Magnetococcus sp. PR-3: one gene and its partner. The protein of the gene in region 1 interacts with the protein of each later gene in a pairwise test. Links are inferred from orthologs where the notes say so. Each region holds a gene or a part of one and is shown in the gene's direction. Other genes may lie near its edges.

The links.
Region 2: the proteins of rpe (region 1) and eno interact in binary tests that used the Escherichia coli proteins (3 or more experiments, as listed by UniProt). The link is inferred for Magnetococcus sp. PR-3 from one-to-one orthologs.

The regions. Positions count from the first base shown.
Region 1 is NZ_JBAHUQ010000043.1:17,553-30,433, forward strand. The notes cover bases 4,287-7,128. They hold rpe (ribulose-phosphate 3-epimerase), read left to right. Parts: upstream 4,287-5,295; coding sequence 5,296-5,961; downstream 5,962-7,128. Other genes in these bases: V5T57_RS18805 (TatD family hydrolase), read right to left, coding at 4,287-4,362; V5T57_RS18810 (FecR family protein), read right to left, coding at 4,378-5,187; V5T57_RS18820 (ankyrin repeat domain-containing protein), read left to right, coding at 6,322-7,128. Also shown: V5T57_RS18775 (YggT family protein), read left to right, coding at 7-606; V5T57_RS18780 (DUF167 domain-containing protein), read left to right, coding at 612-911; V5T57_RS18785 (chemotaxis protein CheW), read left to right, coding at 1,016-1,519; tRNA glutamyl-Q(34) synthetase GluQRS, read left to right, coding at 1,519-2,379; V5T57_RS18795 (TetR/AcrR family transcriptional regulator), read right to left, coding at 2,391-2,957; V5T57_RS18800 (dihydrofolate reductase family protein), read right to left, coding at 2,960-3,514; more of V5T57_RS18805, read right to left, coding at 3,598-4,286; more of V5T57_RS18820, read left to right, coding at 7,129-7,335; V5T57_RS18825 (hypothetical protein), read right to left, coding at 7,791-8,726; V5T57_RS18830 (hypothetical protein), read right to left, coding at 9,043-10,077; V5T57_RS18835 (YajD family HNH nuclease), read right to left, coding at 10,542-10,895; V5T57_RS18840 (electron transfer flavoprotein-ubiquinone oxidoreductase), read right to left, coding at 10,905-12,542; V5T57_RS18845 (P-II family nitrogen regulator), read right to left, coding at 12,718-12,881. UniProt on the Escherichia coli protein: Catalyzes the reversible epimerization of D-ribulose 5-phosphate to D-xylulose 5-phosphate.
Region 2 is NZ_JBAHUQ010000020.1:102,210-110,463, forward strand. The notes cover bases 168-3,110. They hold eno (phosphopyruvate hydratase), read left to right. Parts: upstream 168-965; coding sequence 966-2,255; downstream 2,256-3,110. Other genes in these bases: gcvPB (aminomethyl-transferring glycine dehydrogenase subunit GcvPB), read left to right, coding at 168-840; V5T57_RS12695 (MerR family transcriptional regulator), read left to right, coding at 2,755-3,110. In the rest of the region: more of gcvPB, read left to right, coding at 1-167; more of V5T57_RS12695, read left to right, coding at 3,111-3,264; signal peptide peptidase SppA, read left to right, coding at 3,833-4,885; acnB (bifunctional aconitate hydratase 2/2-methylisocitrate dehydratase), read left to right, coding at 5,120-7,672; V5T57_RS12710 (VOC family protein), read left to right, coding at 7,882-8,254. UniProt on the Escherichia coli protein: Catalyzes the reversible conversion of 2-phosphoglycerate (2-PG) into phosphoenolpyruvate (PEP). It is essential for the degradation of carbohydrates via glycolysis.

The DNA.
Region 1 (12,881 bases):
ATATCCATGGATATCATGAGTTCTATCGGTCAGTTATTAACCTTTTTTCTGGGTATCTACTCCTGGATTATTCTCTTTCGGGTGTTGATCTCCTGGGTTAATCCAGACCCCTATAACCCCATCGTTCAGTTGCTGATACGGGTAACCGAACCGGTATTGGGTCCTCTGCGGCGTATGATCCCCTCTATTGCGGGTATCGACTTTTCCCCCATCGTGGCCTTTTTGGGCATCAACATGCTGCAGAGCATGATACACGCCCTTTTCTCCTCCGGTAATGTAGGGGGAGCCATGATGGCCATACTGGGGCAGCTGATCCAGTTTGTGTATCTGATTGTGGTTTTCTATATGCTGCTGCTGCTGGTACGGGGTGGGATTAATTTGTACTCCTGGTCCAGCTTCCGTCGCGGGCAGACCTCAAAGCTGGATCTGCGTCATCCTCTGGCCCGTTTTATCTTTCAGGCAACAGAGCCTGCGGTGCGGCCACTGAAGCGTTATGTGCCCACCGTGTTTGGCTTGGAGATCTCCCCTTTTATTGCCGCATTGTTGAGTATCTTCGTATTGAATATTCTACAGATTGTGGTGGCAGCCTTAATGGGTATCCGCTAACTGTGGTGCGAGAGACCCTAAGCTGGCAGGGGGAAACCCTGTACCTGACGGTTCGGGTTCAGCCTAAGGCATCTCGTGAACGAGTGATGGGCTGGCAAGGGGATCACCTGAAAATTGCGTTGAATGCACCACCGGTAGATGGTGCGGCCAATAAGGCTTTGTGTGGCTTTTTGGCCAAACAGTTTGGGGTTGCCAAGGGGCAAGTGTGTATTGTTCGGGGGGAAAAATCCCGTGAAAAGCAGCTCGCTTTACACGGTGTGGATCAGACGATGTGGGCCAAATTTGCACAGTGCCACGGCCTATAAACCATCTTTTTTCAAACTTTCCACTATCTTTTCTTCTCCAAAGCTTTGAATCAGGCTATCTTTTTTAGAGGTATGTTGGGTTTTTAGCCGTAGGGAGTGTGCCGATGTCTGTCAAAGGGATTTTAGAAACCACCCAATTTCTCACGTTCACCTTGGATCAAGAGGTGTTTGCGGTAGACATTGCGCGGGTACGAGAGGTGCTGGAGTATACCTCGGTCACCAAAGTACCCCGAACACCCGAGTTTATGAGTGGTGTGATCAACCTACGGGGTAGTGTGGTCCCGGTGGTGGATCTGCGTGTGAAGTTTGGTATGGAGGCCACGGCTCAGACCGTCGATACTTGTATTATCATCATTGAGATTGAGAATGGTGGTGAAAAAACGGTGCTGGGTGCCTTGGCGGATTCCGTGAAAGAGGTGATGAGCCTGGAACCGGAGAATATTGAGAATGCCCCCAAGCTGGGAACCAGCCTGCGTACAGACTTTATCCGCGGTATGGGTAAAGAGGGCAACACCTTCATTATTATTCTGGATACTGATCGGGTGTTTAGTGCTGAAGAGCTCTCCTCCATGACCGATGGTCCAGACGAGACCAGTTCGGCAGCCTAATGGGTCTGGTTACCACCCGTTTTGCCCCCAGCCCGACGGGCTATCTCCATTTAGGTCATGCTTTTTCAGCATGGACTGCTTTTGATTTCGCCCACCGCCATGGTGGGCGTTTTCTATTGCGTATTGAGGATATCGATGGGGGGCGCTGTCGCCCGGAGTATATCGATGCCATCTATGAAGATCTCAACTGGCTGGGGATCTATTGGCCTGAACCCGTCCGTCAGCAGTCCCGCCACATGGTGGCCTATGGAGATGCCTTGGTCCAGTTACAGGATTTAGGGGTTCTCTATCCCTGCTTCTGTACCCGTAAGGAGATCCAGCAGGAGATCGCCAATGCCGATCATGCGCCCCATGGGCCAGATGGACCCCTCTACCCTGGGCGATGTCGTGATCTCTCTTCAGGGGAGCAGGGTGAGCGGCTCATGTCAGGGGCCTCCCACGCTCTCCGTTTGGATATGACCCAAGCGATTGCCTTGCTTGCTCAGCCCTTATACTGGGTGGATGGCGATCGTGAGGAGGAGATCACGGCAACCCCTGAAATGTTTGGGGATGTGGTCTTGGCCCGTAAGGATTCCCCCACCAGTTACCACCTAGCTGTGACGGTGGATGACCATATTCAAAAAATCTCCCATGTGGTGCGGGGAGCAGATCTACGTGAAGCAACCCACGTACACCGTTTGCTACAGGCGTTGTTGGGCTTGCAGACCCCAATTTATCATCACCATGGTCTGATGACCGATGAGCAGGGTAAACGTTATGCCAAACGGGATAAAAGCCTGACCCTGCGGGCATTGCGGGCATCCGGGGTGACGGTGGATGAGATCAAAGCCCGTTTAAAGCCAACAACTCTCTCCAGTTAACCAACGGTTCCTCACGATTGTCCTTGGTCAATGGCCTCTAATATCCAGGTTAAACCCTTTTGAAAATCCTCAATCTGTAGAGGGGGGATAGACGCTGTCTCTCCACCATAGGCGGTGGCAGAGAAGGCAAAACCATGGGTGTAATCAATCATAATGCCCAAAAGTAGATCGATTTGTGAGGGGGGTAGATTTAGAGCTTTCAGTTGGTTGCGTACCTGGTTAGTCAGGTGTTGTAGGGGTTTAGACATCAAGGTCGGGTCAGCCAAAATGGCGTGTACCAGGTTTGGGTGGGCCATGACCATAAGGCCATACTGCTGGAGCATGGCGTGTATACAGGCTTGGGGTGTGTCGGCTAAGGGTGTGGTGGCGACGGGATGAAAGACTTGATGAACCAAGGCCTGTAACAGCTGTTTCCGTGTTCCGACATGATGGGTAATGGCCATGGGGGTAACCTGCATCTGTTTGGCCAAGGCACGAAAAGTCAGGCCGTGTATGCCTTGATTGTCCAACAGATGTAAGGCCACCTTTAAGATCTTTGGTTTGCTTAAGTGGCTCGCGGCTTTAGTCGGGCGTGCCATGTTCAAGCTTCCCCATGCGTTGGTTGACAGAACTGGTAGTGGTTCTGCACCAAGCCGGAGGCAAAGCTTCGGCTTTGTATCAGCTTGAGGTCGATATCCTGATCCACCATACCAAAGAGTCGTATGCCCTCCCCAATGAGTATGGGTATGGTGGTTAGGGTGATATCTGCTATCAAACCCAGGCGTATAAAGGACTGGATCACTAGGCCACCATCTATATAAGCCTGTTGCCAGCCCTGTGTGTGCAGCTGGGCCATCAGTGCCTTGGGGCCCAGTTGGGTTATCTGAACCTTATTCTGTAGAGCATCCGGAACATCAGCTGGTGTAAGTGAGTGGCTCATCACCACCACGGGCTTTTGATAGGGCCAGGCATCAAAAGTTAAGAGGGTTTTAAAAGAGCCCCGACCCATCACCAAGCCATCTACCCCTGCCATAAAGGCTGCATAGCCGTGATCTTCACCTTCTGTCGAATGTTTCATTAACCAATCCAATGCATGGTTTGGGCGTGCAACAAAGCCATCCAGGCTGGTGGCGATAAAGCTATGTCCTGTGGTCATGATGTCCCCCGCTTTTGCATGGAATTAATTATACAGTGTATAAATAATAAGGTGAGGAAGTAAAGCGGGGTGAATAGGTGGATTTAGGTAAGGGCGGTGTAGAGCTTTTGTGTGTTTTCCCAGACCACTTCACGGAGCTGCGCTTGGGAGATGCCTTTAACCTCTGCAATAACCGGTAGGCTTTGGGCAATATTCGCAGGTTCATTACGTTGATCTGGCTCTGGGCCCAAAACTGGGCTGTCAGACTCCAACAACAAACAGCTTAATGGAAGTTTGGCGACCAGTTCACGCATCTGCCCAGAACGTACGACAGAAGGGGGGATGGAGAAGTACCAGCCAGCTTCAACCGCTTTAAGGGCGGGTTTGTGGGGGCCATGGTAGGCATGCATCTGTACCTTTTTGGCATCCTGTTCCAAGAGCAGTTCAATAACCGGTTTACCTGCGGAGCGGGAGTGACAGTTTAGGGGAAGGTCCCAAGCTTTGGCCAACTGAGCAAAGCGGACTAAAACTTCACGTTGTATGGCACGTTGTGGTTCCTCTTTGGCCAACATGTAATCCAACCCGACCTCACCAATGGCCACCCAGCGGGATTGATGCTCGGTCATAAAGGTGATCATCTGATCCGCTTGGTCAAGATCTGCATGATCGGGGTAGAGTCCGCAAGCTGGCTGTAGAAGCGGGTAGGTTGCGCAAAGCTCTAAGTTGCGTTGTGCATCGGCCAGGGTTTCACTGACGGCAACAATGGTGGATAGACCAGCCTCGGTGGCACGGGCCAAGACCGCTTCACGATCGGCATCAAAACGGTCATCACACAAATGGGCGTGGGTATCGATCAAGGTTTGTGACATGGTCGGTTTTCTCGTTTAATAGCTGCTGGTACCACTGATGATCTTACCAAAGCGGTCTAAAAAAGGGGGTTTGCGTAGAACCAGTGCCTCTAACATGATGAGCTCTGCATCGGTGTGGTTAACCACTGGGGCTTTGACCATCATGTTATCCCCTTTCATATCGATGTAGCGGGGATCATCGTGGTGTCTGGTTTTTACCCGCTTTTGCATCTCTGGGTTACCCAAAGGCATGAGATCAGCCTCACCGTAGCAGGTGCAGGCATAGGTCCGTTTAGGTTCTAACTCCAAATAAATGCCGGTACCACGAATGGCAATGTGTGCCTGAGGGGTGCGGAGCAATCTGGGACCTGTGGCAAAGACCGAAAGCACCCCCCCGGATTGTAAATCAAAACCGGTAATGCCCAATAGATCCGTTGGTTCCCCCTCAGGGGGCAGTTCCGGTTCCCCCTCAGGGGGCAGTTCCGGTTCCCCCTCAGGGGGCAGTTCCGGCTGTGATTTGGCGGATAAGCTGGTGTTTTGTCGATGGCTTAGGGGGGCATCCAGTAACAAACGGGTGTCGGCACGTAGTAGTAGGGCATCCTTGCCGATCACCACCACGGCTTCGGTACCCAGATCGGTTTCCAAAAGGGCACCCGCGGGTATGGGTTCCCCCTGTTTCAGGGGTTTACCATTGGCCGTTATACCGCCAGCACCCTGATGTAGCCCAGGCTTGATTAAACCGGTTTTCATGCAAGCACTCAGTAAGGGGGTTAAAAGACCCCAAGCTGCCAATGTATGGGCACTGCGTTGCAGTAGAGAACGGCGACTTATTGGTAAGGTTGGCATGGTGATTTTATCCCTGTGCTAGAAAATGCTTGCTCCCAGCGACTATCTTGACCACAATCCCTCGCATTGTCACACGATTCCACGCCCTTGCAACAGGTAGCGACCATCATGATCAAAGTAGCCCCCTCTATCCTCTCTGCTGACTTTGCCAATCTTGCTGAAGAGATTCGCACAGTAGAGGCCGCTGGTGCCGACTATATCCATGTGGATGTCATGGATGGGCACTTTGTTCCCAACATTACCATGGGACCACCAGTGGTAGCCTCTATCAGTAAGGTTGCCACTAAGCCCCTGGATGTACACCTGATGATCTCTCCAGTAGATCCGTACATTGAAGCGTTTGCCAAAGCTGGTAGTGATATCATCACCGTACATGCCGAAGCTACCCACCACCTGGATCGCACACTTAACTTGATTAAGGAGTGTGGTAAAAAAGCGGGTGTCTCCATCAACCCAGCCACGCCGGTTAGCGTGATCGAAAATGTACTCCACATAGTCGATATGGTGTTGGTGATGAGTGTAAACCCAGGGTTTGGGGGGCAAAGCTTTATCCCACAAACATTGGGTAAAGTGCGCCAGGTACGGGATATGATCAATAGTCAGGACCGCCCCATTGAGTTGGAAGTGGATGGTGGTGTGAAGCCTGATAACATCGCAAAAATTGCTGAAGCTGGCGCCAATGTTTTTGTCGCAGGTTCTGCGGTTTTCTCCCAGCCTGACTACAGAATTGTCATTGATACCATGCGTAAAAATGTACGTGATGCCAGTAAATAAAGGGTGAAATTGGGGATTTACAAAGGGGTTACACTTTTCGTGAAACCGTTGCATATATGCATTTTAGGCTATATACGGTTTTTTGCAATTAGGTTACACTTTTAACCACTTACCCTAAATCACAATACCTGTCTGGGTTTAAAGCCCCCTTCACTGTAACACTGGTGAAGGGGGCTTTTTATTTGGCCTTACGGTTGCTAGATGTTGAGGGTCTCTTTTGACCTTTACAATATAATAATTAGAATTTCATTATGAACTAACATAGCCGATACAGACTCCCAAGATCTGTAACGATAAATGACATAAAACGCACCATGTGGGTGGTGTGTTTTTAAGATAGCGAAAGCAGGGGATGAGCAGATGATAGCCTATAAAAGACTAAAAGCCCGTTATCGAACCGGTGTGGTGGTTATGGCGTTGACTGCAGCATGTTTAACCGTGACGCAAACAGCCCAAGCTGCCACAGAAAAAGCGATGGCTGCTAGCTTGCGCCAAGCTGCCATGGTTGGTGATACCAGCCAGATTAATACACTGTTGGCCAATAAAGTTGATCTTAACCGGGCCAGCTCTGTGGGTCAGACCGCATTAATGTGGGCCGCACAGGAGGGCCATGGGTCGGTGATCAAGCAGCTACTACTGGCTGGTGCCGACCCCAACCGCAAAGATCAGTCCGGCTTTACGGCTTTAATAACAGCTGCACAAGAGGGGCATGAGCAGGCGGTTTTGGCGCTTTTGCAATCCTCCAAGCTGGATAAAGATGCCCAGAGTAACCATGGACGTTCAGCCGCGACAGAGGCTGCCCGCTATGGTCATGAAGGGGTTATGACTCTCTTGATCAGTCATGGTGTTAACCTCAATCATCAGGATGGCCATGGTCAAACCCCACTCATGTTGGCCGCTCAAGCTGGCCATAAAACCATGGCCAGTATGATGGTGGCCTCTGGTGCCGATGTGGATGCCGCAGGTCGCTACGGTATGACCGCTCTGATGGTGGCAACAGATGCTGGCTACAGTAGCTTGGTGGACCGTCTGGTGCGTCTCAAGGCAGATCTCTCCATAAAGACCTCGTGTGGCTGTACCGCACTCACACTGGCTGCAGATCGTGGTTATGCATCCATTGCTGAGGCATTGGTTAAAGCCGGTGCAGATATCAATACGCGTAATGAAGATGGTCAGACGCCACTGATGTTGGCGGCAAAGGGGGATCATTTGGATGCTGTGCAGATGCTCCTTAAGCATGGGGCCAATCAATTTCTCTTGGATCATACGGGTAAAAGCGCTCTAGATCTTTCCCCCGGTAGTCATCTATCAGGTGTGGGCCAATTGTTGATAGAAGCACGCAACCTGTCACGTATGACCGCATCTTTGCGGTAAAGCATGGCGCTGACACTCTGTTTACAGAGTGTTGCCATCGCCCCCCATCTCTTCCTCCCCCCCCTTAGTGGAGATGGTGTGGGCGTGAATTGAGGGCCGGAGTCCTGCCAGACTCCAGGCCCTTTTTTTGTGGGTAAAGCCCTAATCTTTTTGGGGTAAAAGAGAAGGTAAAACTCAATCAAGTCCCCTGTGTTTTATGAGGTTTCAGAGGGGGGGTATTCTTAATGATGTGCATGGTGGAAAACTGGGGTCTAGCTTACGTGACTGTCTGCCCATGCGGCTTTTTCACCATGGGTGTGTGGGGGAGGCTCTGTTGATCCCGTAGCGTTTTGTGTCGTGTACACAGATCAATAAAATCCATAGCTCTAGACGGTTAAAGGGGGCCAGCTTGCCGTTGACCCCCTTCACAGAGTGAGCGTTGCGAACGCTCAGGGACCCGAAGGTCCAAATATCTATTACTGTGTGATGATTTTTGAGGATTTGATGCCATCAAAAGGTACCAGGGCAATCCAGTCCTGACCAGATAGCCCGCCATGCACCCGCTCTTGCCAGTGGCCTTCATCCCCCATGATAAACTCACGGTAACCATGGTCATGGTGTAGGTATGTTTGTCGGACACGGCGTACTTCAGAGAGAAAGCGTGCATCATCAAAACCAGTGCGGGTAATACGCCCTAAAAAGGCTCGGCAACCTGTGTCGGCTAGAAAACGGTCACTGGTATGGTGTTCCAAATAGTGGTCCAGTAGATAATCTCCCCGGATGCCTAAACGGCTGAGATAGTCAGGAATCCACTGTTTACCACGGGTTAGCTGGGCCTCTAAGTGGACAAAACGGCGTAACCCACCATCCCCATACGCATAGATAAACAGTTTTCGCCACTGGGTTGGGGTGATCATCATGGTGGCCATGGCGGTCAGGACACAGCCCAACTGTCGGGCACGGATATCCAGAATACGCAGACGATCGTGGTTTTCAGCATGATACCCCGAACGCTGCTCTTTTAGAGTCAGTTCAAGGTAGGCACTGAGATCATCACTTTTATAGCGGTTAGCGCGATGGGTGGTGATACGTCCCAGGATGGTATCGATGACCAGTTCCAAGGCATCGGCAAAGGTGGTGAACTGTTTGGGGTCGCCATGAAGACCGTTATGTAGGTTGGCCACATGGGGAAGGACCAGCCCAATCTCATGAAGTAGGTCAAGCTCTTCACGTAGATCATGCACCCGTTGGGTAAAATCTTTGGGGGATCCTATGTTAGATGGATCGGTATGGGACCAGCGCCCCATACGTCGCATAAGTCGTTGAAAGGATACAACGCGAAGTAGCCTTTTATCGCAATGATCATAACGATCATCACCAAGGGTTGAATGTGCATCCATGTGCAGACCCATGCTCACCTCCTTTGAAGTATTCAACTCATGAATAAGACATATTTCCATTGGCAAGGTTCGAATGAAAATTTTTATGCCCGCTAAGTTGAGTGTATGACGTGGGAGCCACGCTACGTTTCAAAGGTTTGCACGAGAGTCGGATGAGAAGAAAAAAAACCATGCATACGCAAGGGGTGGGTAAGCAGGTATCGACAGGTCGACCTGTTTGTCAGGCATGTTTCTAGGTTTGAGCTCAGTGTGGTTCGACCGGTTGGCCGAACCACAACATGGTTTGATCTTAATAGAGTGATTATGGAATTTTTGCCTTGCTGCAAACTTAGACGTTATCTCCTGCGGCATCCTCTGATGCGTTCATAATATAGATCAGTACTTTCCCAGCCCCACCGGATGCGTCGTTTACAATGGCTCTTACTCGGATTTTATGGTTCCCGGTAAAATCGACCTGCAAAGAGTCTTGATCATCATATTTGGACCAGTACTGCTCCAGGTTGGAACCATCATTCACGCTAATGGCAACACCGTTATGGCCATTTTCAGGTTGGTAGTAATAGATTTTCAGGTCGTGCTCAGTCGGTGTTTCAACGTTCGTGTTTAAAGCGTTCGTGAGTTTGTAGGCACCTGCAGCACCAAACAGGGCGGAGTCGTTTTTTTGGAACCCAAAAATGTTGGCATAAACGGTCTCAGCCGTTCGTGCCGGAATGGCAATGGTACCTGCTTCTTCCGTCGCTGGCATCAAAACGGTTTTGCCATGGTGATTGTATAGGTCAGTAAAGGGGGAAAAGAGAAAATTGTAGTCAGAGTCGTTAATAATAAAATGTTGCTGCTGTTCATCTTTAAACATTAAGGGGGCCAATGCGCCAAAGACAACAGCTGTCACACCAAGAGCTGCAATCGCCACCGTTGTTGCGGAGGCTGCTGCCGTCGCCGCTGCGGCATCTTCCCCTGCGGCCATGCCGACAGCAATTTCAGCCTCAGAACCTTCTATGCCTGCTGTTGCATCGGCTTCAGCGACAGCACTGGCTTCCGACTCAGCCGCCTCAGCATCAGCCTCGGTCGTTGCACTTACGGGGTCACTGGCCCGTGCTTTTAAAAAGCCAGCAACGGTACCCAGTAGACCGGTCCCTGATATGGTTTCTGAAATGACGATAAAGGTTGAACCGCTGCCATTTTCAATATCTGTAACCTGTTCTTTATAGATATCAAATATTTTTTGTGGCATGGCATGGTCCGCACTTTCTGGTCGGCAGGCCTTGTGCCAGAGGTTTAACTTTTCTCGCACACCATCTTTTGTTAAATCAAAGCTAATTTGCTGTGTGGCACTGGCATCTGATACATCAAAATCATAACTCATCGTAACGCACCTTTGGTAAAATTTATATTGTATCCATGCATATCATGAGTAATAAAATAAAGACAAGAAGTAATCTTAAGGTGTATGGGTTGATGTTAGAAAGGGCGTGTTATGGCCTGCCTTAAAATGGATTGTTAATTGTAAATATAAGATATACAAAATAGTTATTATGGTTATATAGGGTCCGAGTATGAGCGAGTAAAGATTAATTGGCCGGGTGGGTTGTATATGTCTTTAGGTATTAAGATGTGTTGTGTCGGTGTGTGCTGGCATCCATGATGTTGCTCGAGAAATTGGGATGCAGAGGCTTAGAGTACGGCAGCCACGGTAGAGTACGGCAGCCACGGTAGAGTACGGCAGCCACGGTAGAGTACGGCAGCCACGGTAGAGTACGGCAGCCACGGTAGAGTACGGCAGCCACGGTTGGATCATGCAGGGGGGGATGTATGTTATCAGGTGCGATGTTACCCGCTATTTTGGCGTTCCATCATCGCTTTTAAATCGGCAAAAGGGTTATGGGTTGCGGCGGGTCCTTCATCTGGTTTTAAACCACTGCTGCCGTACATTTGGGCTTCGGTCATACGAGCATGCTCATTATCATGGCAGTACAGGCACAACAGCTCCCAATTGCTGCCATCTTCAGGATTGTTGAAATGGTCATGATCCTTGTGGTGAACCGTTAACTCTTGAAGGTTCTTGTGGTTGAACTCCCGCTGACAGCGGCCACATACCCAGGGGTAGATGCGCAGTGCCTTCTCACGGTAACCACCTGATTTCAGAAGTTTACTGATGCGACCTTGCAACTCGTCCATGCTCATATCACACTCCTACAAATCTCGAAAATCTGGCCCATTGCCCCCCTCAGGTGGGGTCCAACGAATGTTGTTGAAGGGATCCTTAATATCACAGCTTTTACACTGGAGACAATTGCCCCCATGACGACGGTACTGAATAGTCCCGTCCTCGCTTTGTTTGACCTCAAAAACCCGTGCAGGGCAGTAGCGTAATTCAGGAAAACCGTAGGTTGCCCCTTTACGGGCAGGCAGCGCTGGATCACGCAACTGTAAATGCGTAGGTTGATCTTCCTCATAACTCAAACCGCTACTGGCCAAGGCCTGTTCCACCGACCGGCTGGTTGGAGTCTCTGTGAGCGGCTCACTATGCTGCCATGTCTGGTTGGCGGGCCATGGTTTTAATCGCGCCCGGTCCTGATCTTTCCAGCGTAGAGAAAAACCATTCTCCCCGTTGGCTCGTAACCCTGTCAGGGCGGCTACGGCCATACCCCCCAGTTTACCACCAACCCGAAAACCTGCTCTAACATTGCGCTCTTCCTGCAGCGTTTTGGCCAGATCAGAGGCTTCCCATGCGTGTTGATATGGGCTTAAACCGGTTTGGCTGACATCTCCATCACTCCATGCCTGAACCAATGTCTTGGCCGCTAAAATACCGGAGTGTATGGCCCCTTTAACCCCTTTTAACCGGGCAGGATTTAAAAACCCCGCACCATCCCCCACTAGGACACCACCGTTGAAAGTAAGCTTGGGTAGGGCCATCCACCCCCCCTGGCTAAGGGTGCGGGCACCATAACCAATGGCTGTGCCCCCCTTTAATAAAGGGGCAATGGTTGGGTGGTTTTTCCAGCGTTGAAAAGCGGCATAAGGGTCAAAGGTCGGGTCGGTATAGTCCAAACCAACCACCAGACCCAAAGCAATACGGTTTTCTGGCAGGTGATAGATAAACCCACCCCCATGGGACTGGGTCATAGGCCAGCCGACGGTGTGCCGGGTTGTGCCCGGTACACTTTTGGGGACCGACCAAAGCTCTTTGATGCCCAACCCGTAGGTTTGTGGGGTACACCCTTGGTTTAGCCCCAACTGTTCGATCAAAGGTTGGGTGAGGAAACCACGGGTGCCTTCAGCCAGGACAGTCAGTTTAGCCTGAATATTAATACCCGGTTGGAAGGTGGCCTTCTTCTCACCATGGCGGTCGATACCCATATCTCCGGTCACCACACCACTAATAGTCTCACCATCCTGCATGAGATCCACGGCGGCAAAACCGGGAAAGATCTCTGCACCCAGAGATTCAGCATGGTCAGCCAACCAACGGCAGAGAGCACCCAGGGCGTAGAGGTGGGCACCGTTATCGTGCCACTTTTTAGGGTGTGGCAAGGCGACGGCTCGGTTGGCCGTTAACATCTGCGTGGTGGCGTGTTTAACCGTGGTTAAAATCGGAGGGGGGGTTGAGGGGAGGGCATCATCCTGAAACAGCTGATCCAAGGCATCGGGTTCAACCAAGGCCCCTGAGAGTTGATGACCCCCAATACGGGCAGCTTTTTCTAAAATACAGAGTGTAATTTCCTGCTGCTGCCGTTTGGCTTGTTGCAAAACCGCAATGGCGGTTGCCAGCCCCGCTGGACCAGCACCGACGATGGCAATGTCATAGTGTAGGGTATCTCGGGTCATGATCACGGGCCTCAGGTGGAGTTTCCCCCTTCTTTTTTGCGCCCAAACATGGTGGGTTCAAATAAGTCGGGTGATCAGCCGAGCCATGGAACAAAAGACGCAACTGGTGAGATTTCTGATCCATGGCATGACTTGGGAAGCATGAAGAAAACCTTGGGTAAAAGGCCCAATCGCCTTATTTCTTGGCTTCCTTCTCCAGTATTTCAAGCTCTTCCTTAAAGCGGGGAATTTGGCTCTCCATTCCGGCTACTTCATCAACCCGCAGGGCAAAGGCAATGCCGGTTCCAGGGCTGGCAAAATCACCACCTTTGTGGATGGCATCCAGGATGAGTGTGGTCA
Region 2 (8,254 bases), on another replicon or contig:
TTGACCAACCCCTCAACCCTAGGGGTGTTTGAACGTTCGGTTGGTGTAATCGCCCGCATTGTGCACGATGCAGGGGGCCTGCTTTACTATGATGGTGCCAATTTAAATGCCATTGCAGGTCGTGTCCGACCTGGTGAAATGGGGTTTGATGCCATCCATATCAATGTGCATAAAACCTTTGCGACCCCTCATGGTGGGGGGGGTCCTGGGGCTGGCCCGGTTGGTGTGAGTGCTCGACTAAAACCTTTTCTCCCCACCCCGCGTATTGTCAAACAGGGGGCCAAGTATGCGTTGTTGGAGTCAGATAATTGCCCAGACTCTATCGGCCGTATGGGCACGTTTGGTGGGAATATTGGGGTGTTGTTACGGGCCCACGCCTACCTGTATATGATTGGTCGGGAAGGGGTGCGACGTTTGGGCGACTACGCCACCTTAAATGCCAACTATCTGATGGCCAAATTGAAGGCAGCAGGGTTTAAACCCGCCTATGATGGGCGCCGAGCCACCCATGAGTTTATTATTACGCTTAAAGAGGAAGCCGATGCCTACAGTTTAACGGCTTTAAATATGGCGAAGCGTTTGCTCGATTATGGTTTTTACGCCCCAACCATCTATTTTCCACTGATGGTGCCCGAATGTCTGCTTATTGAACCGACTGAGACGGAGAGCCACGAAGAGTTGGACCGTTTTGTAGAAGCGATGGTGGCCATACGCAAAGAAGCGCAGGAAAGTCCCGATCTTGTCAAAAACGCACCTTATAATACCCCCGTTCGTCGGTTGGATGAGACCCGAGCGGCGCGTAAACCTGATCTCATTTGGACAGGCCCCCAAGAACTTTAATGGGGTGAGGGCTTTTTTTCTATTGAATGGTCCTGAGAACCTGTTTAGAACACTGAGCAGTATTTGATGTTGTGTTAATCAACCAGCCAACCACTAATCCGCTTACCCGGAGACGGAGTACGAAGATGAGCAGTATCGTAGAGATCCACGGTCGTGAAGTCATCGATTCCCGAGGCAACCCCACTGTTGAAGTGGACGTATACACAGAAGATGGTGGTTTTGGCCGTGCCGCTGTGCCATCAGGGGCCTCCACAGGTTCTCGTGAAGCTGTGGAATTACGCGATGGTGATAAAAGCCGCTACCTGGGTAAAGGTGTGCTGAAAGCTGTAGAGGCGGTAAATACCGTTTTGGCTGAGGCCATTCTGGGTATGGAAGTTGCCGATCAAAAAGGTATTGATACTGCGATGATCGCAGTAGATGGTACTGAGAATAAGAGCAAGCTTGGTGCAAATGCCATTTTGGGTGTCTCTATGGCGGTAGCCAAAGCGGCTGCGGATGAGTGTGATCTGCCACTTTACCGTTATCTGGGAGGGACCAATACATCCCTGTTACCTCTACCGATGATGAACATCATCAATGGTGGCGCCCATGCTGACAACAATGTGGATATTCAGGAATTCATGGTCATGCCCGTTTCGGCCAGCTCCTGTACCGAAGCCATCCGTATGGGGGCTGAGATCTTTCATAGCCTGAAAAAAGTGCTTAAGGGTAAAGGCTTGAACACCGCTGTGGGTGATGAGGGTGGTTTTGCCCCTGACTTGGGTTCCAATGAAGAAGCTTTGAAAGTCATTATGGAAGCCATTGAGGCTGCAGGTTTCAAGGCGGGTGAAGATATTCAACTGGCTTTGGATTGTGCCTCTTCTGAGTTCTACAATAAAGAGACTGGTAACTACGATCTGACCGGTGAAGGTCGTGTTTTAACTAAAGAGCAGCTGGTGAGCTTCTACGAAGAGCTGGTCTCCAAGTACCCCATTATCTCCATTGAAGATGGATTTGATGAGAGTGACTGGGACGGTTGGAAGTTGATGACCGATGCACTGGGTAGCAAGATTCAGTTGGTTGGTGATGACCTGTTTGTAACCAACTCAAAAATCTTGGCAGAGGGCATTGAGAAGAGTATTGGTAACTCCATTCTGGTTAAGGTTAACCAAATTGGTACCCTAACTGAGACCTTTGAAGCTGTTGAGATGGCTCAGCGTGCTGGTTATACCGCTGTGATCTCTCATCGTTCCGGTGAAACCGAAGATGCCACCATTGCGGATATCTCGGTTGCGCTCAATGCTGGTCAGATCAAAACAGGCTCTATGAGCCGTTCAGACCGTATTGCCAAATACAATCAGCTGATCCGTATTGAGGAAGAGCTGGGTGATATGGCCCGTTTTGAAGGGATGAAAGTGTTCTACAACCTACGCTAATGTGGGTAGTGGAAATTAAAAAGCAGGGTATTACCCGGCTAAGAAATGAAAAAAGGGTCCCTATTGGGACCCTTTTTTTGTGTAAAACTGGTTGTCATTGGAAAAGGTGTTACAAAAAAAGTTTGTTACAGTTCTGTTGATGGATGGCATAGATGGTGTGTATGAAGAATCGTAACCTGTTGGTATCAATATGTCTTAAAACAGATTTACTGAACTTTCTGCAAAACTAAGCAAAGCTTTAAAATATAGGCACCTTCTAATAATGAAGAGAATGTTAAAATTTATATTGAAGCGGCAAATTGATATTGTTACGGTGAACTATAAATTGTTTTACAAATTTTACAATTGAAGTACCTAAAGAAACAAAACGTCCGTGTTGGCTCTTGTTCGTTGGGGGAAGCCAGTAGGTCGTTTTGACTCAATGTCTGTTGGGGAATAGATCTTGGGGTTAGGGCGTCAGCCCGTCACCAGTGTAGAAAGGGTTGGAGGGAAAATTATCATGCTAAATCACTATACCACTGCTGTAGATTCGACGGATGAGCGTATTCCACCGGATCAGATGGTAAAAATTGGGGTGGTGGCTAAACGGTTGGGGGTTTCCATCCGTACCATCCATATGTATGAGCGCGAAGGGCTTTTTATTGCCTATAAAAATAATGCAGGGACACGTTATTTTACGGAGCGGGATGTTGAATGGTTAATTGAAATTCGCAAGCTTATTAAATCCGGTATCAGTATTGCGGGGATCCGCCGGTTGATGTCGCTGATCCCTTGTTGGGAGAGCAAAAAATGCTCGTTCCATAACAAGCATAACTGTCCGGTGATTGAAGACAATCAACTGCCATGCTGGGCCAACAAAGATAATCTTTGTGATCACTCGGGGCAGGAGTGCCGTGATTGTGAAGTGTATGAAATGCGTTTCTGCATCAGTAAACTTAAAAATTATATCGATATCCGCTTTAAAGAGGACTCCGCAGCAGAGCTGATCAAGGGTGGTCTTCCACAGTAGGGGCTATGAGTGTGGATAGAAAAAAGCACGTGAGCCTTCAAGGTTCGCGTGCTTTTTTTTTGTCGCTACAGGTCGGGCTCCATACAACTTAATTGATGTAGGGGTTGAGTTTGGTAGGGATGATATGCGGGGTTGGTGTGCATTAAATATGGGGAAAAGCTGTGTGGGAAGACGGTTTCCCTTAAGCTACTCTAGGCTCTTTAGGTCCCTTATTTGATGGCATATGAATGGTGCGTCAGTAATAAAGAAGGTGCTGAAGCGCCAGCTGGGTGGGTGAGTGTGGGTCTGGCTGTTTCAGAAGGCCGGTACATTAAATAATTTTTTAAATGCATCATAAAAAAGAAGATGATCGAAAAAAAGCCTGTAAAGGCAAAGAGTAGTGACAGGGAAGGGTAAGGGCAACCGTGGGGGCGGATGGTTCTTCCTTGGAAAATAGTAGATTAACAGCATATTCTAATGATTTAGGATTCATGATGAAATGGCTTAAAGCCGTTTTCTGTCTATCTCAAACCGTGTACACTGCATGCGGTTTGGCTCATTCCACCATAAACAAAATGTATGGGTGATTATGTCTGATTGGCATGAACCATCGCTAGAAGATAAAGCGGAACCTCCAAAGCCCGCTGTTTCAGAATCTGAAACACAGCTGCGACGTGTGTTGAGTGCGATGGAGGAGAGTCGCTTTGCTGAACGGACTATGCTGGAGAGCTTGGTCAAAGAGGGCATGACAGAGCAGAAAAAGCAGAGACGAGGGAAAAACCTCTTTCGGCTTTTTATTGCGCTATACCTAATCGCGACCATGGTTCTGCTGAATGCAGATGGGTTTGAAGAGAGTAGCGCATCGTTAGGGGATGAACCTCATGTGGCAGTGGTTACCCTGGCTGGGGCGATCATGCCAGAGTCAGAGGTCGATGCTGAAACCGTGATGAAAACCCTGCGGGAAGCCTTTGAGGATAAAAATACCAAGGCTGTCATTCTTCGCATCAACAGCCCAGGTGGTAGCCCTGTGCAGGCTGGTATGATCTTTGATGAGATCAAACGGCTTCGTGCCAAGTATAAAGAGATTAAACTCTATGCTGCTCTGGAGGATCTGTGTGCCTCGGGTGGTTACTATGTGGCAGCAGCTGCCGATGAGATTTATGCCGATAAAGCGACCCTTGTCGGGTCTATCGGGGTCATCATGAAAGGCTTTGGCCTGGAAAAGTTGGCTGAGAATGTTGGCTTGGAAAATCGAACATTGACAGCCGGTAGCCATAAGGCCTTTTTGGACCCCCTAGCACCGGTGGATGATCAAGAGAAAGCCCACGCCCAAGGGCTGCTTAACCAAATTCATAAGCAGTTTATTCAGGTGGTTAAGAAAGGGCGAGGTGATCGCTTAAAAGCTGATGATCAGGCGCTGTTCAACGGTTTGATCTGGACGGGTGAGGAGGCTCTGGAGCTTGGCTTGGTTGATGGGTTAGGCTCTGTAGAGTGGCTAGCTAGAGAGAAAATTAAGATTACGGATCTTATGGAGTTTGAGCGGGATCAAGATTGGTCCGACCGTTTTTTTAAGGAGCTCTCTAGCGGTACAGCCAGCATGTTGATGCAGGTGCAACAACGTGCCCCCTATATGGGTATGTGAGTGAAAAAAGACCGTTGAAAGTGCACCGAGGGGTCTTGTGAAAAGGAAGAAAAGCATCCTTTTTACCAACGGAGACTTTACTTCCGGGCTCAAGTTGCCTATATAACTTGCTACCGGAGCGAAATCCCCACCATTTATCCCAGTGATGGATTTAGGGTGGGGCAAAACGGGCTACACCCTGTAGCCCAAAGCCAGTGTCCGGCGCGTAAGGGCGCGCCACAATGGAGGTTTTCAATGCTTGAAGCTTATCGCCAACATGTCGCCGAACGTGAAGCTGAAGGGGTGCCCCCGCTTCCCTTGAACGCCCAGCAGACCGCGGATCTGGTGGAACTGCTTAAAAATCCCCCCGCAGGTGAGGCAGACACACTGCTGGACTTGATCAAAAATCAAGTACCACCAGGTGTGGATGACGCCTCCAAGGTGAAGGCAGAATTTTTGGGTGAGGTGGCCAAAGGAACTGTGGCCTGCTCCCTAATCGACCGTGCTGAGGCAACAAAACTACTTGGTACCATGGTGGGTGGCTATAATGTTCAGTCCCTCATCGATTTACTGGATGATGCAGAAATGGCTGCTGGTGCTGTTGATGCGCTTTCTGCAACACTGCTGGTCTATGATGCCTTTGCTGAAGTGGCTGAAAAATCAAAGAGTAATGCCAGTGCAAAACAGGTCATGGAAAACTGGGCCAACGCCACTTGGTTTACCAGCCGTCCTGAGATGCCAGAAGAGGTAACGGTTACGGTCTTTAAGGTTGAGGGCGAGACCAACACTGACGATCTCTCCCCTGCCTCTGAAGCTTGGAGTCGTCCTGACATTCCCGTGCACGCCAAAGCTATGTTGGTTAACCGCATGGAAGGTGGCCTTGAGCAGCTGATTGAGCTTAAAGGCAAGGGACACCCTGTAGCGTATGTTGGTGATGTGGTCGGTACGGGTTCTTCCCGTAAATCGGCAGCCAACTCTGTAATTTGGCACACAGGTAACGACATTCCTTACGTACCCGGTAAGCGTACCGGTGGTGTGGTAATCGGTGGAACCATTGCCCCAATCTTCTTCAATACGGCTGAAGATTCAGGCATGTTACCCATTCAGTGTGATGTAACGGCACTGAATACGGGTGATGTGGTTACCATCAATACCAAATCTGGTGAAATCACCCGTGATGGTGCGGTTGTTACCTCCTTTGATCTTAAGCCCAACACACTGGCTGACGAAGTACGTGCCGGTGGCCGTGTGAACCTGATTATTGGTCGTAAGTTGACCACTCAGGCTCGCGAAGCCCTGGGTCTGGGTGAGATTGACCTATTCACCGATCCTGTGCAGCCCGAAGATACGGGTAAGGGCTTTACCCTGGCACAGAAAATGGTGGGTAAGGCTGTGGGTAAAACCGGTGTTCGCCCTGGCGAGTACTGTGAACCTAAGATGACCACGGTTGGTTCTCAGGATACCACTGGTCCGATGACCCGTGATGAGATCAAAGAGCTGGCTTGCCTGAAGTACTCTGCTGACTTCACGGTTCAATCCTTCTGCCACACGGCGGCTTATCCCAAGTCAGTCGATATCACCACACACAACACGCTGGGTCAGTTCTTTGAAGACCGTGATGGTGTTGCGCTGCGTGTGGGTGATGGTGTGATCCACAGCTGGCTGAACCGCTTCTGCATGCCTGATACCGTCGGTACGGGTGGTGATAGCCACACCCGTTTCCCCATCGGTATCTCTTTCCCTGCAGGGTCTGGTTTGGTGGCTTTTGCCGCAGCCACAGGTTCTATGCCTTTGGTGATGCCTGAATCTGTTCTGGTGCGCTTTAAAGGTGACCTGCAGCCTGGTATTACCCTGCGTGATGTCGTGAACGTCATCCCCTGGGCTGCGATCCAGAACGGTATGTTGACGGTTGAGAAAAAGGGTAAGAAGAACGTCTATGCTGGCCGTGTTCTGGAAATTGAAGGTCTGCCTAATCTCAAAGTAGAGCAAGCTTTTGAGTTGGCGGATGCTTCGGCCGAGCGTTCCGCAGCTGCTTGTACCGTTCATCTGGACAAAGAGCCTGTTATTGAATACATGAGCTCCAACGTCACCTTGATGAAGAACATGCTTAACCGTGGTTACGGTCATGCGGACACCATCCAAGCACGTGTGGATGCCATGGAAGCTTGGTTGGCCAATCCTGAACTGCTCCAGCCCGATGCCGATGCCGAGTATGCAGAGATCATCGAAATTGATCTTTCTGAGATCAAAGAGCCTATCGTCTGCTGCCCCAACGATCCAGACGATGTAAAGCTGCTCAGCGAAGTTGCTGGTAACCCCATTGATGAGATCTTCTTGGGTTCCTGCATGACCAACATCGGTCACTTCCGTGCAGCGGCTAAGGTGCTGGATGGTCAGCCCCAGGTACCTGGTCGTATGTGGGTTGCTCCACCGACCCGTATGGATGAGCAGCAGCTGATTGAAGAGGGTGTTTACAGCATCTTTGGTAAAGCTGGTGCCCGTATGGAAATGCCGGGTTGTTCCCTGTGCATGGGTAACCAAGCTCGGGTACGGGATAATGCGGTTGTCTTCTCAACCTCTACCCGTAACTTTGATAACCGACTGGGTAAGGGTGCCCAAGTTTACCTGGGTAGCGCAGAGCTGGCAGCGGTGACGGCGTTGAAGGGTAAAATTCCAACACCCGCTGAGTACCTTGAGATCTCTAAGGATCGTATTGATCCTCATGCAGATGATCTCTACCGCTACCTCAACTTCCATGAAATTGAGGACTATGAGAACAATGGTGTGATCCCTATCACAGCAGCTTGATCTCACGTGGTTAGCGTGACTTGATAAAAACCCGGTAATCTTTGGTTACCGGGTTTTTTTTGCGATAGCTAAGCTGCTTATATAAAAAAATAGTGGATTGGTCCCATTTTTTAAGGCACCTTTAATTCGGAAGAAAGACCCCCTGTACAATCTGAGGCTGTTTGAGACTAAGAGCAGTCCAGGTACTGTACCTTTGTTGGAGTCAAAAAATGGGTATCTATGAGTATACCGGTGTCCACCATGTGGCGTTTGCCACACCTGACATCGATGCAACTGTTCGTTTCTGGCGGGACCTGTTAGGCATGCGTTTGGTTTATGCCTATGGTCGGCCAGGTTATCGGCAGTACTTTTTTGAAGTCTCTGGTGATTCACGCATCTCGTTCTTTGAGTGGCCAGAGGTGGAAAAAATACCGTTACGCCGTCATGGTGACCCTGTTAACGGTGCTTTTGCTTTTGATCATATCTCCATTGGTGTGGAGAATGATAATAAGCTGTGGGATATGATGGGTCGCTTAGAAGGGGCGGAAATCCCTTGTAGTGATGTTATCGATCATGGCTATTTCCACTCCATCTATTCTTACG